DNA from 2 places in the Acinetobacter sp. GXMZU3951 genome. Region 1 is predicted to be linked to the other one. Evidence: predicted binding sites of a transcription regulator. Region 1 holds the regulator's gene; the other holds the start of a gene.
What was found. The regulator PhoB, encoded in region 1, activates phosphate uptake and scavenging genes when phosphate is short. The targets are predictions, from matches to a motif close to TGTCATNAANCTGTCATAA.
Positions count from the first base shown of each region.

Region 2: the regulator PhoB is predicted to act here: its motif matches at 7,023-7,041, upstream of ACX17N_RS11500 (porin).

Region 1 covers NZ_JBTLFO010000003.1:371,039-380,563, reverse strand. Annotated here, with positions in the region: gene aciT (ciprofloxacin tolerance protein AciT) at 119-454, shown strand; gene ACX17N_RS07590 (SCP-2 sterol transfer family protein) at 751-1,230, shown strand; gene dtd (D-aminoacyl-tRNA deacylase) at 1,300-1,740, opposite strand; gene pncB (nicotinate phosphoribosyltransferase) at 1,897-3,102, shown strand; gene ACX17N_RS07575 (sulfurtransferase) at 3,216-4,064, shown strand; gene asd (archaetidylserine decarboxylase) at 4,061-4,912, shown strand; gene phoR (phosphate regulon sensor histidine kinase PhoR) at 4,985-6,343, opposite strand; gene phoB (phosphate regulon transcriptional regulator PhoB) at 6,354-7,064, opposite strand; gene ACX17N_RS07555 (TetR/AcrR family transcriptional regulator) at 7,285-7,971, opposite strand; gene ACX17N_RS07550 (SDR family NAD(P)-dependent oxidoreductase) at 8,181-9,020, shown strand; gene ACX17N_RS07545 (MATE family efflux transporter) at 9,072-9,525, opposite strand, start outside.
Region 2 covers NZ_JBTLFO010000007.1:13,325-22,849, forward strand. Annotated here, with positions in the region: gene ACX17N_RS11455 (YcgL domain-containing protein) at 1-269, opposite strand, end outside; gene ACX17N_RS11460 (ribonuclease D) at 400-1,539, opposite strand; gene recR (recombination mediator RecR) at 1,780-2,376, opposite strand; gene ACX17N_RS11470 (YbaB/EbfC family nucleoid-associated protein) at 2,433-2,762, opposite strand; gene ACX17N_RS11475 (O-succinylhomoserine sulfhydrylase) at 2,801-3,988, opposite strand; gene ACX17N_RS11480 (alpha/beta fold hydrolase) at 4,132-5,223, shown strand; gene ACX17N_RS11485 (NAD(P)-dependent oxidoreductase) at 5,234-6,106, shown strand; gene ACX17N_RS11490 (YARHG domain-containing protein) at 6,193-6,462, shown strand; gene ACX17N_RS11495 (HIT family protein) at 6,507-6,926, shown strand; gene ACX17N_RS11500 (porin) at 7,180-8,295, shown strand; gene ACX17N_RS11505 (methylenetetrahydrofolate reductase C-terminal domain-containing protein) at 8,338-9,525, opposite strand, start outside.

The DNA of each region.
Region 1 (9,525 bases):
GCTCATAATGCTTGCATAGAGACACAGATAGACAAATTCCACAAAATTAATATAGGTCGTGAGGATTGCTGATCGGACGAGCGTCCAGACATCAGTCCCCTTGAAGACGGAGGTTTTTATGGTCACAGCAAATTTGGCAACCATAATTGGCTTGAGTTGTGTGGCTGTTGCATTAATTGCAGTTTTCTTCTCGCCTTATCGTCGCTGGCTGAGCTTTATGTTTGCAGGCATGATGTTCTGGGGCTTGTTAGAAATGATGCGGCTGAGCATTCAAGTCGTATTTGAATTACCTATGGCATATAGCTATCTCGCTGCAGTCAGCATCGCGATGACCCTGTTCAGCTTATTGTTATTTCGTGAAGATCGCCGTGCTGAACGTGCCATCTCAAAACGCCGCTATATTGAACATACCCCCGTGTATGAAGATGATCAGCAGCAATGCAGTAGCCGTTAATGTTCCTCCTCCTTCTGATGCAAGATTGGAAGGAGCCGAGTTTCAGCTTAAGATGAATCGCCCCTGGCATTTTCTTTTACCGACACCATCTAGGGTGATCGTGAGCATGCTGAACGCAGGACGATGATTTTCTTCACTCGACAAAAATCATCGGTTTGGGTGATGAAGATAAAAATTTTCGCATGACTTTTGCGTCATGATCTGTATTGTTATACAAAGCCTAGCTTCCATCAGAATACAGTTATGGTAGGATGGAGCAGTCAATTTTTCTACAATTACAATAGGCTTCAAACGTCATGAAACTGTCTTCAATTCCAGTTGTAAAGCTTCCTTTGGTTGATGTGAGTACCGACCCACTTGACCTGTTGGTGGCAAGCTTAGTCTTACGCATGAAACAACTGGCACGCACTAGTCCTAAATTTATTGAGTTGATTCATGATCGCCAATTCCGTATTCAAATTGGGACCGACCAAGGCGTTGCACGTCAAATAATTATCAATAATGGACAAATTGATACGGTTTCAGGCGACGCTGAGAAAGCCGATTTTATTTTACAATTTGCAGATAGCGAGCAAGGGGTAAAAACTTTATTGAAAGGTGACCCAAGCGCGTTCATGACGGGCATGCAAAATGGCAGCATTAAAATGGAAGGCGATTTCAGTCTATTGGTTTGGTTTAACAAAGCAGCAAAATTGATTCCACCAAAATTGCCGAAGCCTGTAAAAGAAAAAATTCAATTGGCACGTCAGTTCTTAAAAGAAAAAACGGGTCGATAAGACTGTTAGATGGCAACATCCATAAAAAAAGCCTACAGCATGTTGTAGGCTTTTTTATGTCGTGATGTGCTATTCAACTTCAAGCTGAAAGGTCACTGGACCATCATTAATCAAATGCACTTTCATATCCGCGGCAAAGATACCTGTTTGCACCTGTGGGTATTGTGATTTAGAGTAATCTACCAATTGATCGTAGAGGGCTTTGGCGGCTTCTGGCGGCATGGCAGGACCAAAATCTGGGCGTAAGCCTTTTTGGGTGTGTGCCATTAAGGTGAATTGCGAGACCAACAACAAACCGCCCTGAGCCTGACTTAAATTCCAGCCCATTTTGCCTTGTTCATCATCAAAAATGCGGTACTTCAAGATTTTATCAATCAACTTTTTGCCTGTGTCGAGTTGATCCTCTTTCCCTAGCCCTAAAAAGACCAGCAGTCCGTGTTGAATTTCACCTGTCACTTGACCGTCGACGACGACTTTGGCTTCGAGTACGCGTTGTAATAAGGCCCGCACGTGTATTCCTCAGTATGGATGGACTGGGCATTGTAGCAAACATCCGCTCATCACTGATTTAGGTCGCTTCGGATTTGAGTCGTTTTATGCAAACAATGGCTTTTTTCGCCCTGAAAGTGTGCTTTAATGCTAGAAGTTGATAAAAACTGAACCTTTATGTCTGCAATCATTCATTCTTTACTCGATACCGACTTATATAAATTCACCATGCTACAAGTGGTGCTGCACCAGTTTCCGCAAACGCATAGTGTCTATCATTTCCGTTGCCGTAATTTGGATGAAACGGTTTATCCTTTGGTCGACATTTTAGAAGACTTGAATGAGCAGTTAGATTATTTGTGTCAACTGCGTTTTCAGGAAGATGAACTGCAATATTTACGGGGTCTGCGTTTCATTAAAAGTGACTTCGTGGATTATCTGGAGCTGTTCCAGCTTAAACGCCGTTTTATTCATACCGGCATAGACAGTGAAGGCCGTTTGGACATTTGGGTAGAAGGCCCGATGGTGCAAGCCATGATGTTCGAAATTTTTGTCTTGGCCATTGTCAATGAACTGTATTTCCAACGCCTGCGTTCTCCTGAAGTTTTGGCAGAAGGTGAACGTCGCTTACAAGCCAAAATTGAGTTTATTCAGCAATGTGAGCAACAGCAGCGTCCAGAGGATCCTCCATTTTTAGTTTCCGATTTTGGTACCCGCCGTCGCTATAGCTTGGCTTGGCAGCGTCATGTGATTCAGGCCTTTCACCAAGCTGTACCGAATGTGTTTCGGGGAACCAGCAATGTGCTGCTGGCCAAAGAATTGGGCATTTCACCAATTGGCACCATGGCACATGAATTCCTGCAGGCCTTTCAGGCGCTGGATGTGCGCTTACGTGATTTTCAAAAGGCCGCATTGGAAACGTGGGTGCAAGAATATCGCGGTGATTTGGGCATTGCCTTAACCGATGTGGTGGGGATGGATGCTTTCCTGCGCGACTTTGATCTGTATTTTGCCAAATTGTTTGATGGTTTACGCCATGACAGTGGTGATCCGTTTGTTTGGGGCGATAAAGCCTATGCTCATTACCAGACCTTAAAAATTGACAGCCGTACCAAAATGCTGACCTTTAGTGATGGCTTGAATTTACATAAAGCTTGGGCATTGCATCAGTACTTTAAAGACCGTTTTAAGGTCAGTTTCGGGATTGGAACCAACTTGACCAACGATATGGGGCAAACCCCGCTGAATATCGTGCTGAAACTGGTGGAATGTAATGGTCAGTCGGTGGCAAAAATTTCCGATAGCCCAGGCAAGACCATGACCGATAACGATACTTTCTTGGCGTATTTAAGACAGGTTTTTCAAATCAGTGAGCCAGTGTAAGCTTTGATTTATATTGCTGATTTTCTGCAAAAAAGAATCAGAAAATCAGCCTTCAGTAGACATCAGCGTATGCTAACATCAAGCAGTTGCTAGGACAAAACGTGTAAAACATCATGACGGAATCGACACTAAATTTGGGTTTATTAATTGATGTGGAAGATTTACTTCCACATTTAGACAATGAAAAATTACGTATCGTGGATTTAAGTCGAAGCTCAGTCTATGCCCAGCTGCATATTCCGCACGCCATTCCACTGAAGCCCGCGCAATTGCTATGCCAAGAGGAAAATGCCACAGGTTTATTGCCTGATGCAGAAGGCTTAAAACAATTAATTGCTTATCTGAATATTAGTCCTGAACATCATGTGGTGGTCTATGATGATGAAGGTGGTGCTTGGGCCGGGCGACTGATCTGGAATTTACACTGTTTGGGTTTTTATCAAACCTCATTATTAAATGGCGGCATTCATGCATGGTTGGCGGCAGGCTTGCCAACAACTTCGGAGCAGGAGCAATTCGCCCCTGTGCAGCCTTTGGTTGAGCTGAATCTGGCTGCCCAAGATCAGGTCCGAATTGAATATGCAGAATTGCTTACCTTAGTCCAGCAACAGGCAATTCAGCTTTGGGATTGTCGTACCGAAGATGAATATACGGGTTTAAGATTGGCAGCTCGACGTGGCGGTCATATTCCAAATGCACGCCATTTTGAATGGAGTACTGCCCTTGACCGTGAAAATCATTTAAAATTGTATGCTTTAGAACGCACGCAACAACGCTTAGAACAACAAGGTTTCAATTTACAAGAACCTGTGGTGGTGTACTGTCAGTCACATCATCGTTCAGGTTTGGCTTATATTCTGGGTCGTGTATTGGGTTGGAAGATTCGAGCTTATGATGGTGCGTGGAGTGAATGGGGCAATCGCCTCGATAGTCCAATTGTTACTGGAGAGTTACCGTCTTGAGCCTCACCTCACGTTTAACAAAACAATTCTTTATTCAAGCACAACGTGTTGTGCCGCAACATCAATTATCCCGTGTGGTCGGTAAGCTTGCTGCCAGTGAACATCCGTTAATTAAAAATACGGTGATTTCTGCATTTAAAGCGCAATATGGCATTGATATGTCAATTGCAGAGCAGAAAAATGCGTTGAAATATAAGTCCTTCAATGAATTTTTTACGCGTGCCTTACAAGAAGGTGTCCGTGAAATTGATATGGATGCCAGCAGTATTGTCTCTCCAGCTGATGGTGCTATTTCCCAATTGGGTCATATCGAAGCTGGTGAAGTGTTCCAAGCCAAAGGGCAAAGTTTTTCGGTTGAAAAACTGATTGCCGATCCGCAGTTGGCTGAACCGTTTAAAGAAGGTGAATTTGCCACCGTGTATTTGTCACCACGAGACTATCACCGTGTGCATATGCCATTTGCAGGCACACTCACGGAAACGCTGTATGTTCCTGGTGAATTGTTCTCTGTAAATCAAACCACGGCTGAAAATATTCCCGGTTTGTTTGCGCGCAATGAACGTATGGTGTGCTTGTTTGACACCGAATTGGGGCGTATGGCTGTGGTGTTAGTCGGGGCGATGATTGTGGCTGGGATTGAAACGGTTGCGACTGGCAAGGTAAAACCGACAGGTCGTTTAGAGTTAAACCAGCACAATTTATTCCTTGAAAAAGGCGCGGAGTTAGGCCGTTTCTATTTGGGTTCAACTGCGATTGTGTTGTTTGAACAAAATAAAATGCAGTGGGATGCCCAGTTCAAAGCCAATTCAACGGTGGTGATGGGGCAGGCGCTCGGTCATACTGTGTAATAGACGGCTTGAGATGGCTATGCTGTATAGCCATCTCAATCATCAGATTCAAAATACTATAAAAATAATCAGTTAGCTCATGTGATACAGGCGTTCTTTCGGGAACACCACTTTAAAAGTTGAGCCTTGATTTTCTTTGGATTCAATTTCTAAATGCGCGTTATGTTGCATCAGCACGTGTTTCACAATCGCCAGTCCCAGCCCTGTTCCGCCTGTTTGACGGCTACGTGCACTATCGACTCGATAGAAACGTTCGGTTAAGCGCGGGAGATGTTTCGGGTCAATGCCAATACCAGTATCTTGCACGGTGAAATAACCATGTTCGCCATCATCATGCCAGCCCATGGTAATGGTGCCGCCTTTGGGGGTGTATTTGATGGCATTGGTAATCAGATTGCTAAAGGCACTGGCCAATTCGGTATCTGAACCAATCAAGTCACAATGGCTGTCAATGTCGAGATTTAAGGTATGTCCATAATCAACATTGTAGGCCTGCGCATCATCAAATAATTGATTCATTAAACTTGGCATTTCAATGATTTGATTCTTGGCAATTTGTTTATTGTTTTCTAAGCGCGACAGCAGCAGTAAATCATTGACCAGAGCATTCATGCGTTTGGTTTGCGCCTGCATTTGCTCGAAAGCACGTTTCCAGCGCGGATTTAAATCTTCCTGATCGGTAAAGGTTTCAATATAGCCACTGAGTACCGTTAATGGCGTGCGTAATTCGTGTGAAATATTATCGACAAAGTCTTTACGCATTTGTTCCAGATTATGCATACGCGTCACGTCATAGGCGACCAGTAAGCGACTTTCACCCCCGAAACGGGTCATTTTGATCTGCACATAGTGATCTTCAAATACCGAGGACTTCATTTTTATGCCATCCGGGTTTTGATCACTTTGCTTGAAGTATTCGATAAAACTTGGCTGGCGTAAAATGGTCATGATATTACGCCCCCGATCCATCGCCTGAATCCCGAGCAGCTTTTCAGCCGCAGGGTTCCACCATTCAATCTGATGCAGTTCATCAATCAGCACCACGGCTTCAGCCAGAGCCACCAGCGAAGACTGAGCGCGATCAATCAAACCGACCATTTCGGCTTGTACAATCCGCTCTTGGCGTTGGGCACGATAAACATTAAACAGCAAAGCGCCCCAAATTCCATTTAGATTGGGGGGAACATCATAGGGACGATTGGAAATCCATTCATTGACCAGATACAAGGAACGCAGTTGGAAGGCAAAGAAAATGGTGAAGGCAGCAAAAATGCAGATCCAGAAATACCCTATACCGAGTCCGATAAAGCCCGCAATTAGCAGCAGGAATGCCAGTAAGCGTAAGTCTTGCTTGGCAAAAATCCATAAACTGCTATAACGGAATTTTTGATGTTCACGAGCCAGCTCGGGGACAGGATAGGGTTCATACATAAATTTAAAATTAACCTAGGGCTACATCTGCACGGGTAGAGAAACGGTATCCCGTACCACGTACGGTTTGAACAAAACGGTCTGCGCCATAGGGCTCTAAGACTTTGCGTAAGCGACGAATATGCACATCAATGGTACGGTCTTCAATATAAACATTGCCCCCCCAGACTTGATCAAGCAACTGCGCACGAGTATAGGCACGTTCAGGGTGGGTCATGAAGAAGGCCAACAAACGATATTCCGTTGGGCCCATTTCTAGAATGTTATTGCCAAAACTCACGCGTTGGCTGACTGGGTCAAGCAATAAACCATTGGCATCAATGGTTTTTTCGCCACTCAGAGCATTGGCACGACGCAATACGGCTTTAATGCGCGATACCAATTCACGTGTCGAAAACGGTTTAGTCATGTAGTCATCTGCACCTGCATCGAGACCTTGGACTTTATGGTCTTCTTCTCCGCGCGCAGTGAGCATAATCACAGGAATTTCAGATAAATTTTCATCGCGTTTCAGGCGACGACAGAGATCGACACCGCTGACACCACCCGGCATCATCCAGTCGAGCAGAATTAACGCTGGGCGTTGATCGACAATCATTTGATGCGCCTGTTTTGCATCTTCTGCCTGTAAGCATTGAAAGCCTGCCATATCCAAAGAGGTATGAATCATCTCTCGAATGGGAAGTTCGTCATCGACGATTAGTATGTAGTCATCTTTCACAACGCAATATCCTATTGATGATAACGGTAGGCCGTTTTTTATTTATGACAGGCTTATTACAAAGATTAATTATGACAGTATCATTGCAGAATAGGGGAGAATGCCGATTTTCGCAAAGTTTTGTGACAATTTTTAGTCGAAAACATGAACAATTTTAGACAATCTCCTTTGCTGGATGCAAATCAAATTTAAATTATCGTAAAAATTAAATTGCTGTAATTTAATTTTTTTTAGGCGAAAATGAAGATAACAGTGCAATAAACACCACGCGGCAAGAGGCCAGTACATCTTCCAGAGACTGTTTAAAGCCACTGATGACCCAGCGAATCGCAATTTGCGTGACATAGCCATTTAAGCCGGTTGAAACCCATGAAATTTCACGTTCTGAGTGTGGCAGGTTCGGCATCATTAACATGACAAAAGCATGAATCATGCGGTCAAAGCGCAACATGGTTTCGTGCAGGGTGGCTTGATTATGTAGCTCTTGTACCAGCATGGCATCAATATAAATAATGCGTGCCATGCGGGGATTATCTCTGAGTGTACTCAACAAGGCCGTGAGTCCCGCATCTACCATTTTTTCGTGATTGCCAGAGGCTTGCATAATCGCCTGCATCACGTTGTGCTGAAGTTCATCAATCAGTTTTACAAAAATGGTTTGGAATAACTGATCACTTTTCTTAAACGATTCGTAAAAATAACGTTCAGTCAGTTTGGCTTCATTACAGATATCTTTCACGGTTACGGCAAAAAAACCGTGGGTGCCATACACCTCAATACCAGCTTCGATTAATTTTTCACGACGTGCAAGTTTGCGCTCACTCAGAGACAGCCCTTTAAACTGACGTTCTTTATTTTTCAGTGGATTCTCGTTTTTTTCTGCATCGTTGGTATTGGAGTGAGTCATAGAGGCAAAACGTAGCAAAGACGGTGTATAGTTTAACAACAATTGCCACAAATACCTAAATTTAAGCAGGCTGAAAATTGCAAACCACATTTATCTGATCATTATTGACAATGGTTATTGTCAAATTTATATTGATTCAGTCAAACGCATAGACCATCAAAAAACAGTGATGGCATTGTTAGCGTCTATGCAACCCATAAGGAAACAAAATGAAAAATTTTAACAATAAAGTGGCAGCCGTCACGGGTGCGGGTTCAGGAATTGGTCAACAACTGGCACTGCTGTTAGCGCAACAGGGGTGTCATCTTTCGCTTAGTGATATTAATGAGCAAGGTTTGGCAAAAACCGTAGAACTATTGAAAGACAGTCAGGTGCGAGTGACCACTAAAAAACTGGATGTGGCCGATCGTGATGCTGTGCGGGCTTGGGCTGCAGAAACTGTGCAAGATCATGGTTCCGTCAATATGATTTTCAACAATGCTGGGGTGGCATTGGGTTCGACGGTTGAAGGCGCAAGTTATGATGAGTTGGAATGGATTGTCGGGATTAATTTTTGGGGGGTGGTGTACGGCACCAAAGAGTTCTTGCCTTTGATTAAGCAAACAGGTGAGGGGCATATTATTAATATTTCCAGTTTGTTTGGTTTAACAGCACAACCGACCCAATCGGCTTACAATGCCACTAAGTTTGCGGTACGTGGTTTTACCGAATCTTTACGCCAAGAACTGGATATTGAAAACTGTGGCGTAAGTGCGCTTTGTGTCCATCCCGGTGGCATTCGAACCAATATTGCCAATGATGCGCGCATGAACGACAGCTTGCGCAGTCTGGGCATGAACCCTGAGAAATCGGCACGAGCTTTTAATAAGCTGTTGCGGATTCCGCCAGAAGAAGCTGCACGTCAAATTCTAAACGCGGTGCAGAAAGACAAACGCCGCGTGTTGATTGGGAACGATGCCAAGTCCCTAGATCTGATTCAACGCCTTTTGCCTACGGGCTATCAAAAGGTGACCGCCATGGCGACTTCGCTCAGCAAACGGTTTAAATAAACATGATACGTGCTGAGTCTGGATTCAGCACGTTTTTCTGCGGATGAACGATTAAATTAAAGTTTCAACCGTTTTCTTTTTCCAGATTAACTGATAATACAGGCCTTGCATGATGCAGAGGCTGACAAATGCCAAAGCATAGCCATACCAGATGCCTTTTAAGCCAAACCATTGACTAAACAAATAGGCGCACGGCACTTCAATCAGTACGATAGCGGCAATGTTAATCAGCATTGGAACATTGACGGTGCCACTGGCACGCATAATCGAAGCAAAAATCGCACTGGCACCAAAAAATAAAATGGACCACAGTACAATAAACAGCAGTTGTTGCCCCAATGCCACGACTTCAGGGTCGATAATAAACAAGGCCATTAGATATTTTGAGAATAGATAGGCCAAGATCACCAAAATGCCGGTAATGATGATATTCATACGCAGGGCGGTACGGGTAACTTTGGTGAGTAAATCGGCTTTGCCCGCACCAATCGCTTGTGCCGCAAAA
Region 2 (9,525 bases), on a different contig from region 1:
TTCGGATTAATTAAACCCTCTGGTGGCATTTGAATAAAGAAGCCTTTCGTTTGAATGGAATCCATCACATGCAGTACGTTTGCGCGTGCTAGCTTACGCGTTTCTGTTAATTCAATATGCATGACAAACGTCGCACGGCCAAAAGCATTACGTAATACTTCAGGCACAACGTCTAATGGATTTGATGTTTCAGCTTCATTTTCAGAAGGTCGAGAGACGTAAAGATACATCTCGTCTTTTTTACTCGATTTATAAATTGAACAATGCATGCTTAGAACATTACTTTAGAAAACACAGCGCCAAGCATACAACAAAAAATACTCGGATACATTAATGATTATTAACGCAGCAGTCGTGATGCGGCTTAAACGCAAATTCTTTAAACAAATTTTACCAGCGTTATACCGCTTGCATTTGCGTGGTTAAATATTGTTGATCTTGCTGCAACACTTGAATTAACGGTGTCGTCAGCATTTCGTAACGCCATCCGAGCAAATAATTTGGTAAATCTTGCTCATCACGACCAAAGACCACATGTTGATACAAGGCATTCAGCCATTTTTTACGTAACAATACTTCTTTAGGAATAGTGGTTTCATTGACTACCGCTTGAATCACCGCTTCAACTTTATTACCAATCTCTTTCGATGAATGACGAATTGGTCGAGCCATACGCAGTGGCCATTCTTCCTGTGCAGGTAAGAATTTGAGTAAATCGAGAATAGTTTTACCATATTCACGAAGTGTGTTTTGACGAATATCTTTGATACCACTGAGTTGAAAATGATTCTTTGGATTCTTCTCAACCAAATCAATAATACTGGAGTTTTTTAAGATAAAACTACGCGGCTGATTCAAGGCTTTGACCATCTGCTCACGCCAAACAGCCAATTGCTGAATCTGCATTAATTGACGACGAGAATGTCGATAATTTCCAATATCTTGATATAACTGAGGAATAGGCGTTTCTTGCCCAATTTCAAAAGTCAGATTTTGGCAATCTTCTTGAGCAAATGCCAATAAATGTTTTTCATCCAGACTACTGCGCACTTTGTCTGCCAGAGACATTAAGTACAGTACATCATTGGCAGCATACGTTAATTGTTCAGGAGAAAGTGGACGAGCTAACCAGTCAGAACGCGTTTGATCTTTATCAATATCCACATTTAACATATGTTTTAATGCATTTTGATAACTGACTTGCAAACCATGTCCTAAAAATGACATGCCGACTTGCGTATCAAATACATTATTCAGCGATTTGTCTTGTGCATAATGGTAAATTAAATCGATATCTTCACCGCAAGCATGGAATACATTCAATTGGGCGGCAAAAATCTTTTTCCAGAACTGACTTAAATCCAGCGTGGTGCCATCCAACAAATAAACTTGCTCAGCAACATTAATTTGGAACACACCCAGTTTTGGCCATAAGGTGTCCACTTTAATAAATTCTGTATCCAATCCGTATATGGAGTTCTGATCCATAATGGACAAAAAGTTATCTAAATCTGTCTGATGCTGAATAAACTGAAACATACTGCCGAGTCTAGGAATAGATTCTCTAAAAATATATCTTACCTGATATATAACAATTAGCTATAAAAATTTTAATTTTATCTAAAAGAATTACTTAATTTTTAGGGTATAAGCTCTATTTATCTGTTTATTTATACTTTTTTCCTATTAGCTTATTATTTAAAAATATACCAATCGTTAAAATATTACATTTTAAATCAGCCAACAAATCCTCAAAAAAAAACATGAAATAAGTCGGGCTTATTTCATGCGCATACGGTTATGAACGGCCTGACTTAATGTATGACTATCAACATATTCAAGCTCACCACCTTGTGGCACCCCTTGAGCAATTCGGGTCATGTGTACGGGCAAATGCTTGCACGCTTCCACCAAGTAATGTGCGGTCGCTTGTCCCTCTACTGTGGCATTGGTCGCAAGAATAACCTCTTTAATTTTCCCATCGCTTAAACGCTGAATCAAATGTGGAATGCCTATTTCATCAGGCCCAATCCCATCCAACGGCGATAAGTGCCCACCCAAGACATGATATTTACCGCGAAAACTGCCACTTTGTTCAATCGCCATGACATCTGCTGGTGACTCGACTACACACAGCTGTTGTTCATCGCGCTCTGTAGACAAACAAATATCACAGACTTCATCTTCGGTCAGTGAATGACAAATACAGCATTCATGAATATGATTGGTGGCCTCATTTAATGCATGCGCCAAACCCACTGCCCCTTCGCGATTCTTCATAATTAAATGTAGAGCCATACGTTGTGCAGACTTTGGACCTACACTTGGCAAAATTCTTAAAGCTTGAACTAACTGTTCAAATCGATCACTAAACACTGAAATTCCTAAATAAAAATACCTCCCTAATAAGGGAGGTAAAACACCACTAGGGATTAGAACATACCTGCAAGGCCTGGTGGTAAGCCCATACCTGAACTCGCCCCTTTAAGACGCTCTTCAGAAATAACTTCCGCCTGACGAGCAGCATCATTCATGGCTGCAGCGATTAAGTCTTCAATCATATCTGGATCATCTTGCAACAATTCAGGACTAATCTCGATACGTTTTACCACATTACGGCAAGTCATGGTCACTTTCACCAAACCACCGCCCGCTTCTGCGTGTACTTCAGTTTGTGCAAGCTCTTCTTTGGCTTTTTTAAGATTGCCTTCCATCTCTTTTTGCATGCGCTGTGCTTGCTGCATCAACATATTAATGTTCATAAAAATCTCCGAACAATATTTAAAACTTAAAGCTGTATTTAAATCAGATCTAAACCACGGTTTAAATCGCGAATAATATCATCAATATCTTCAATACCGACTGAAACACGGATTAAACCTTCACGAATACCCGCAGCTTCTTTTGCTTCAGGCGAAAGCTTACCATGAGTCGTGGTAGCTGGATGTGTAATTGTTGATTTCACATCACCCAAATTACCTGTAATCGAGATAAATTGGGTATTGTCGATGACTTTCCAAGCCCCTTCACGACCACCTTTGACCTCAAAGGAAACAATGCCACCAAATCCTGTTTGTTGTTTCGCTGCCAATTCATGCCCCACATGTTCAGGCAAGCCCGCGTAATAAACTTTTTCTACTTTTTCATGTTGGTTTAAATACTCAGCCAGCTTTTGCGCACCTTCAGAATGTGCTTTCATTCTTAAGCGTAACGTTTCCAAGCCTTTAAGGAATACCCAAGCATTAAATGGGCTCATAGATGGCCCTGTGGTACGTACATAACCAAACACTTCTTCTAGAAGTTTATGGCTCCCAACGACCGCGCCGCCTAAAGCACGACCTTGCCCATCCAAATATTTGGTTGCAGAGTAAACAATCAAATCCGCACCAAAATCGATGGGACGTTGTAATACTGGTGTACAGAAGCTGTTATCAATCGCTAACAATGCACCATTTGCATGTGCAATATCAGCCAAGGCCTGAATATCCGCCACTTCAGCCAAAGGATTCGAGGGTGACTCGACAAATAACAACTTCGTTTCAGGCTTAACTGCATTTTTCCATGCGCTTAGATCGGTTAAATCAACAAAATCAACCGCAACACCAAATTTAGCCACATATTTTTCAAACAATGAAACCGTCGAACCAAAAACAGCACGTGAACAAATCACATGATCGCCCATTTTTAAAAACGACATTGCAACAGCCATAATGGCTGCCATACCCGAACTGGTTGCAACTGCTCGTTCAGCGCCTTCTAAGGCCGCTAAACGCTTTTCAAACATAGATACTGTCGGATTGGTAAAGCGCGAGTAAATATTACCTGGCTCTTGTCCAGAAAACTTCGCTGCAGCTTCTGCCGCATTTTCATAAACAAATGAAGAAGTTAAAAAGATTGGCTCGCCATGCTCACCCTCAAAACTACGCGTATGACCAGTACGAATCGCTAATGTATCGAGTTGATATTCAATGTCGTCTTGTTGGCTCATTTCTACGATTCAGTTCTCAGAACTGCCTTTGTGAATAATTGCCAACATTTTGAGCGCCTAGCGCATTTCAGGTCAAGGTAAAATGTAAAATTATCGTTTAGACTTCGAGCAAATCTTTAGGCAGGTCAACAAAAATGTCCGCGATGTCAAAACTAAAACAACGGATCGCTCAGAAAAAAGTGCAAGTCTCTAATTTATCAACACGTATTTTAAAGCAGCACGCTCTGATTCTATCCGAATCAACGCCCTATGACATCATAGCGTTCAACGATTACGCTAAAGTCCGTTATTACCCCGCCAATCAAAGAAAATATCTTGAGCCTCTGGTTTTCGTTGCACCTTTTGCCATCAATATGGCGATTTATGACCTCTTTCCTTATCGCTCTTTGGTTCAGCATTTTCAAGGTCAGGGCTTTGAAGTGTATTTGATTGAATGGAAACATTTTGGATTTCGTGATCGACATATTGATTTCATGACAATTATTAACTATAGCCTACCAGACTGTATTCATCAGATTCGAGAACATGCCCACTCAGAACAGCTTTCCTTACATGGCTGGAGTATGGCGGGGATTTTTGTCCTGCTGTATAGCGCCTTACAACAACCAAATTTTGTTAAAAATCTGATTGTGTTAGGCAGTCCAATCGACAGTTATGCTTCGGGCTTTATTGGCAAACTCAATCAAGCAATGTACGATTTTATTCAGCACAATAAAAGCTTAGAGCAATGGTTATTCTCCAATAACATTCCTAAAAAATTTACCCATACGCCAGGCAAGCTCAATTCGATTGGTTTTAAAATTTTAGACCCCAAAGGATGGTATGCCAGTTATAAAACCTTACTCGGTAATCTAGATGATTTAGAAATCGTGAAGGAGAATGCCACGATCAGCAAGTTTCTCAACAATATGATTGATTATCCTGGTGGGATCAATCAAGACATGATTTTTAAAATCTGGCTTAAAAATGGTCTTAAACATGGCAATATTCAATTAGATCATAAGCATATACAATTAAATTCAATCACTTCCTCTCTGTTGATTGGTGCAGGTCAAACCGATCAACTTGTCACTGCAAATGCAATTAAACCCTTATGTGAATTGACAAATAGCCAAGATGTCACGTTTACTCTTATACCAGGTGGACATTTAGGCCTAATGTCCAGCAAAGCGAGTGCCGAACAATTTTGGCCTCAACTCACGGCTTGGCTAGCACAAAGATCAACAAAGATATAAAGGAAATAGCATGATTCATTCAGTTGCATTTATTGGTTTAGGCGCTATGGGTTATCGTATGGCAGCGCACCTTCCTAAACACTTCGAAACCGTATTCGTTTGGAATCGTAATTTCGCCAAAGCTGAGCAACATGCAACTGAATATGGAACGCTTGCCGTATCGCTACAAGAAGCGGTACAAGCCGATATCGTTTTTTCCTGCCTTCCAACCAGCCAAGATGTCGAAACACTGATTGCTGGACTTGAACTCAAAGCTGGTAGTATTTGGATTGACTGCACCAGCGGAGTTCCTGAATCAGCCAAAAGACTTGCCGAAGCTTTAAACATTCAACAGGTGGCTTTCCTCGATGCACCAGTCAGTGGGCAAACCATTGGTGCTGAAAATGCAACCCTTACGGTCATGGTCGGTGGTGATGCGGATGCTTTTAGCAAGGCATTACCAGCCCTGAACGCTATAGGCAAACTGATTAAACACGTTGGTGATTCTGGTGCAGGTTTTGCCGTGAAAGCCGTGAACAACATGCTGCTTGCTGTTAATTTATGCGCTGCTGCAGAAGGGTTTACAACCTTAAAAGCACATGGCGTAAATCTTAATGAGGCGCTGGATTGTATTAATGCATCTAGTGGCAAAAGTGGTGTAACTGAAACCGTATTACCACAACGCGTATTAAATCGCAGTTTTCCTCTGACATTTGCATTACCTTTATTGGCTAAGGACACTGGAATTGCGCTAGATTTGGTCAGAGATGCCAAACTTTCAGCCCCTGTAATTGCACTAACACAAAGTCTTATACAGGCAGCAAGTGATCTTGCAATAGAAGAAAGTGATTTTTCTACTGCGGTAAAACTCTATGAATCTTGGAGCAAAATTACACTTGAGTAATAACTTGCCATTGAACTACTCGATTTAAACCCAATATTGTAATAAGGTGTTTAACATATACTGTTACAAACAATGAGGAAACTCTTATGAATAAGTTGCTGATTGCCTGTCTTACAGGTTTATCAACTTTAGTTGCGGCAAGTGTGTTTGCTGCAACACCAGAGCAAGAGTGCCAAAAGTTGAAAAATGATCATGATGTCATTTATGCATCAAAAGGTTTCTGCTTTAAAGACCCGGAAGCAAAAGCAAAGTTTGGTAATGAAAACTGCTACACCACCAAGCCGAAGTTTTCTGAGAAAGAGCAACAACGTCTTGACGAAATCAAAGCACGCCAGAAAGAACTTAATTGTAAATAATGACTAAATTCCCCGATATAAGGGAAAATGATAAAGGATGCATCATGGCTTACGATGATCAAAATATTTTTGCAAGAATTCTACGTGGCGAACTTCCTGCCATTAAAGTATATGAAGACGATCAAGTTCTTGCTTTTATGGACATTATGCCACAAGCGGAAGGTCACACTTTAGTCATTCCAAAAACGCCTGCGGTGAGTCTACTGGATCTTCCAGCAGACGCTGCAGCCTATACCATTCAGATTACGCAGAAAATTGCTCGTGCAATGGAAAAAGGTTTAGGGGTTGATGGCATTGTATTAATGCAACTCACCGGAGCATCTGCTGGACAGACGGTTCCACATGTCCATTTTCATCTTATTCCAACCAATGTGCATCAATTAGGTAAACATGCAGCACAAATGGGCGATCAAGAAAAGATTAAAGCGCAGGCAGAAAAAATTAAGGCTGCTCTAGAAGAGTAAACAAGTAATAGCAATACTTAATGGAGCTTCGGCTCCATTTTTTATTTTATAAAAATTAAAAATAAAATTAAATCTGAGAGTTATCTATTCATGATTCGTCATCAAACTGTCATCTATTTTTCACTTTGCTGTCACAAAGTTTGCAGATACTGCATAGCAAGTTGGTGAGCTATGTAACGAATTGTACAGAAGCGAACTAAAAATAAGAGTTTGTTGGCACTTGCCATAAAAATTGTGTTTTGGAGAAATCTCAATGAAAAAATTGCTTCTTGCTGCAGCAGTAACAACGTTAAGCTTAAACGCAGCACAAGCAGCGCCAACTTTGTACGGTAAATTAAACGTATCTATCGACAATGTTGACAACAAAAGTTTTGATGGCAAGAGTGATGTCACAGAAATCAACTCTAACTCTTCACGCTTCGGTATTAAAGGTGAAGAGAAGTTAACAGAAAAATTATCTGCAATTTATTTAGCTGAATGGGCTATTGCAACTGATGGTTCTGGTTCAGATACAGACCTTAGTGCTCGCAACCGTTTTATTGGCTTAAAAAGTGATGGTATTGGCTCTCTAAAAGTAGGTAAATTTGACTCTTACTTCAAAACAGCTGCTGGTAACAACCAAGATATCTTCAACGACCACACTATTCTAGATATCACCAACATGATGTATGGTGAGGAACGTTCAAACAACGTCCTTGGCTTTGAATCTGACCCTAAATTACTAGCTGGTTTATCATTCAACGTCATGTTCCAACAAGGTGAAAGCTCAACTGACCCTGTTAAAGGTGCAACTGGTAACGATGATACCCGTAATAACTTCGGTGATGCTGTTTCAGCTTCTGTAAACTATGACAATAAAGATTTAGGTCTTGCCCTCGCAGTTGCTGGAAATTCTGGCATTCAAGGTAAATATAACGCTTACAGTTTAAAAGATATTTATTCTGATGCTTACCGCGTGACTGGCTCTTATGATTTCAGCACGATTGGTCTTAAAGGCCTAGTACTTGGCGGTTTATGGCAACATGCTGAGCCTACAGATGATCTAACCAACTATAATACTGGTAAAACTGACTCTACTGGTGCTGCAATTACTGCAAACTATAAAGGCTTAGAAGAAGATTCTTGGATTGCTGCGGTTACATACAAAATCGGCAGCACACCTTTTGCTGTAAAAGGACAATACCAATCAGCACAAACTACACGTGATGGTTATGATGATCGCACAATTGATCAATATGGTATCGGTTTAGACTACAAAATGAATAAACAAGCACGTTTCTACGCAGTTGTAGCGCAACAAAAACGTGACTGGATTAAAGAAGATGATAGCCGTACTGTAATTGGTACAGGTATGGAATACAACTTCTAAGCCAATCCTTAAAAAAACACGCTTCGGCGTGTTTTTTTTGCTTTAAGTTTCTAAAAACCAATTTTTCCAAGAGCTAGTACCACGCACCTCGATTGATACCGTTTCAATAATTCGCTCTTTAAGCACTACAGTTTGGTTAACCTGTTGTGCTAATCGAGCCTTAATAGAGTGGATACATTCACGGTCTCCGAACTCACAGCGATCTAGAGTGGTTCCACCACAAGGACCATTTGCCAAGCCTTTTGGACATGTTTCTGGACAAATATAGAGTGTCTCTGCCAAACGGCATTGCCCACAACTTTCGCACCCCACCACACCATGTTTAGAAATATATTCTGACTTGAGTAACAACTTGTTTGCAAACTGACCTGACCAAAACTTGGAACTAAAGACCTTACTTCCAATGTTACGAGCCACCTTCGAATCAAACATTGCGTCATGCATGAATTGCATTGACTTATATTTCAATAACTGCTCACCCGAAACCGTCATTTCCTGAACTGCCAGTTGAGGCTTTAATTCATCCCCTTGTTCTATGTGATGCAACTCAGCCCATTTTTGTTCACATTGCTCTAGTGTTAGATTTTGAAATTCCTTTAGAACCTTCGCTAAAGCCTCCTGCTCATCACTTTTATGACAAGCCGATAAATGTACGCCAGCAAAGCCTAAATGCTGACAAATCAGAATTTGTAACGCACAACGGGCATAAACATTTTGCGCTGCGAGCTCTAGGCTGCTTGCTTTTTCTCGTCGCAACAGGTCGATTAAATGATCGGTCAAAACAATACCCGCAACTTGGTGTTGGTGCATAAATTCTGCACGTGGCAAAGTTAAAGGCATGACACATGCATAGAGCTCAATTTCAGCATGGTGTGTTTCTAAATATGTTTTTATTTCTTTTAATGCATCCAAATCAAATCCCAATTGTGTAACCACATAATCCGCACCAGCTAAAATTTTCTTTTCTAGCTTAAAGTACTGGGCATCATGTTCGGCCTTTGCATATTTAAAAGGATTAAATGCCACACCAATTTTTAAATCTGGCAGAAGCTGCCTAGCATGTATCACAGCATTCACAGATTCTAAATAACGCGTACGAGGTTGATCTGAATCCAATCCATCTTGATGTTGCTTGAGCTTATCCCCTGTCAACAATAGAACATTTTCATGTCCTTCTTTTTTAACGACCTGCAGGAATTGTTGAAAATCTGATATATCTCGACCCTTACC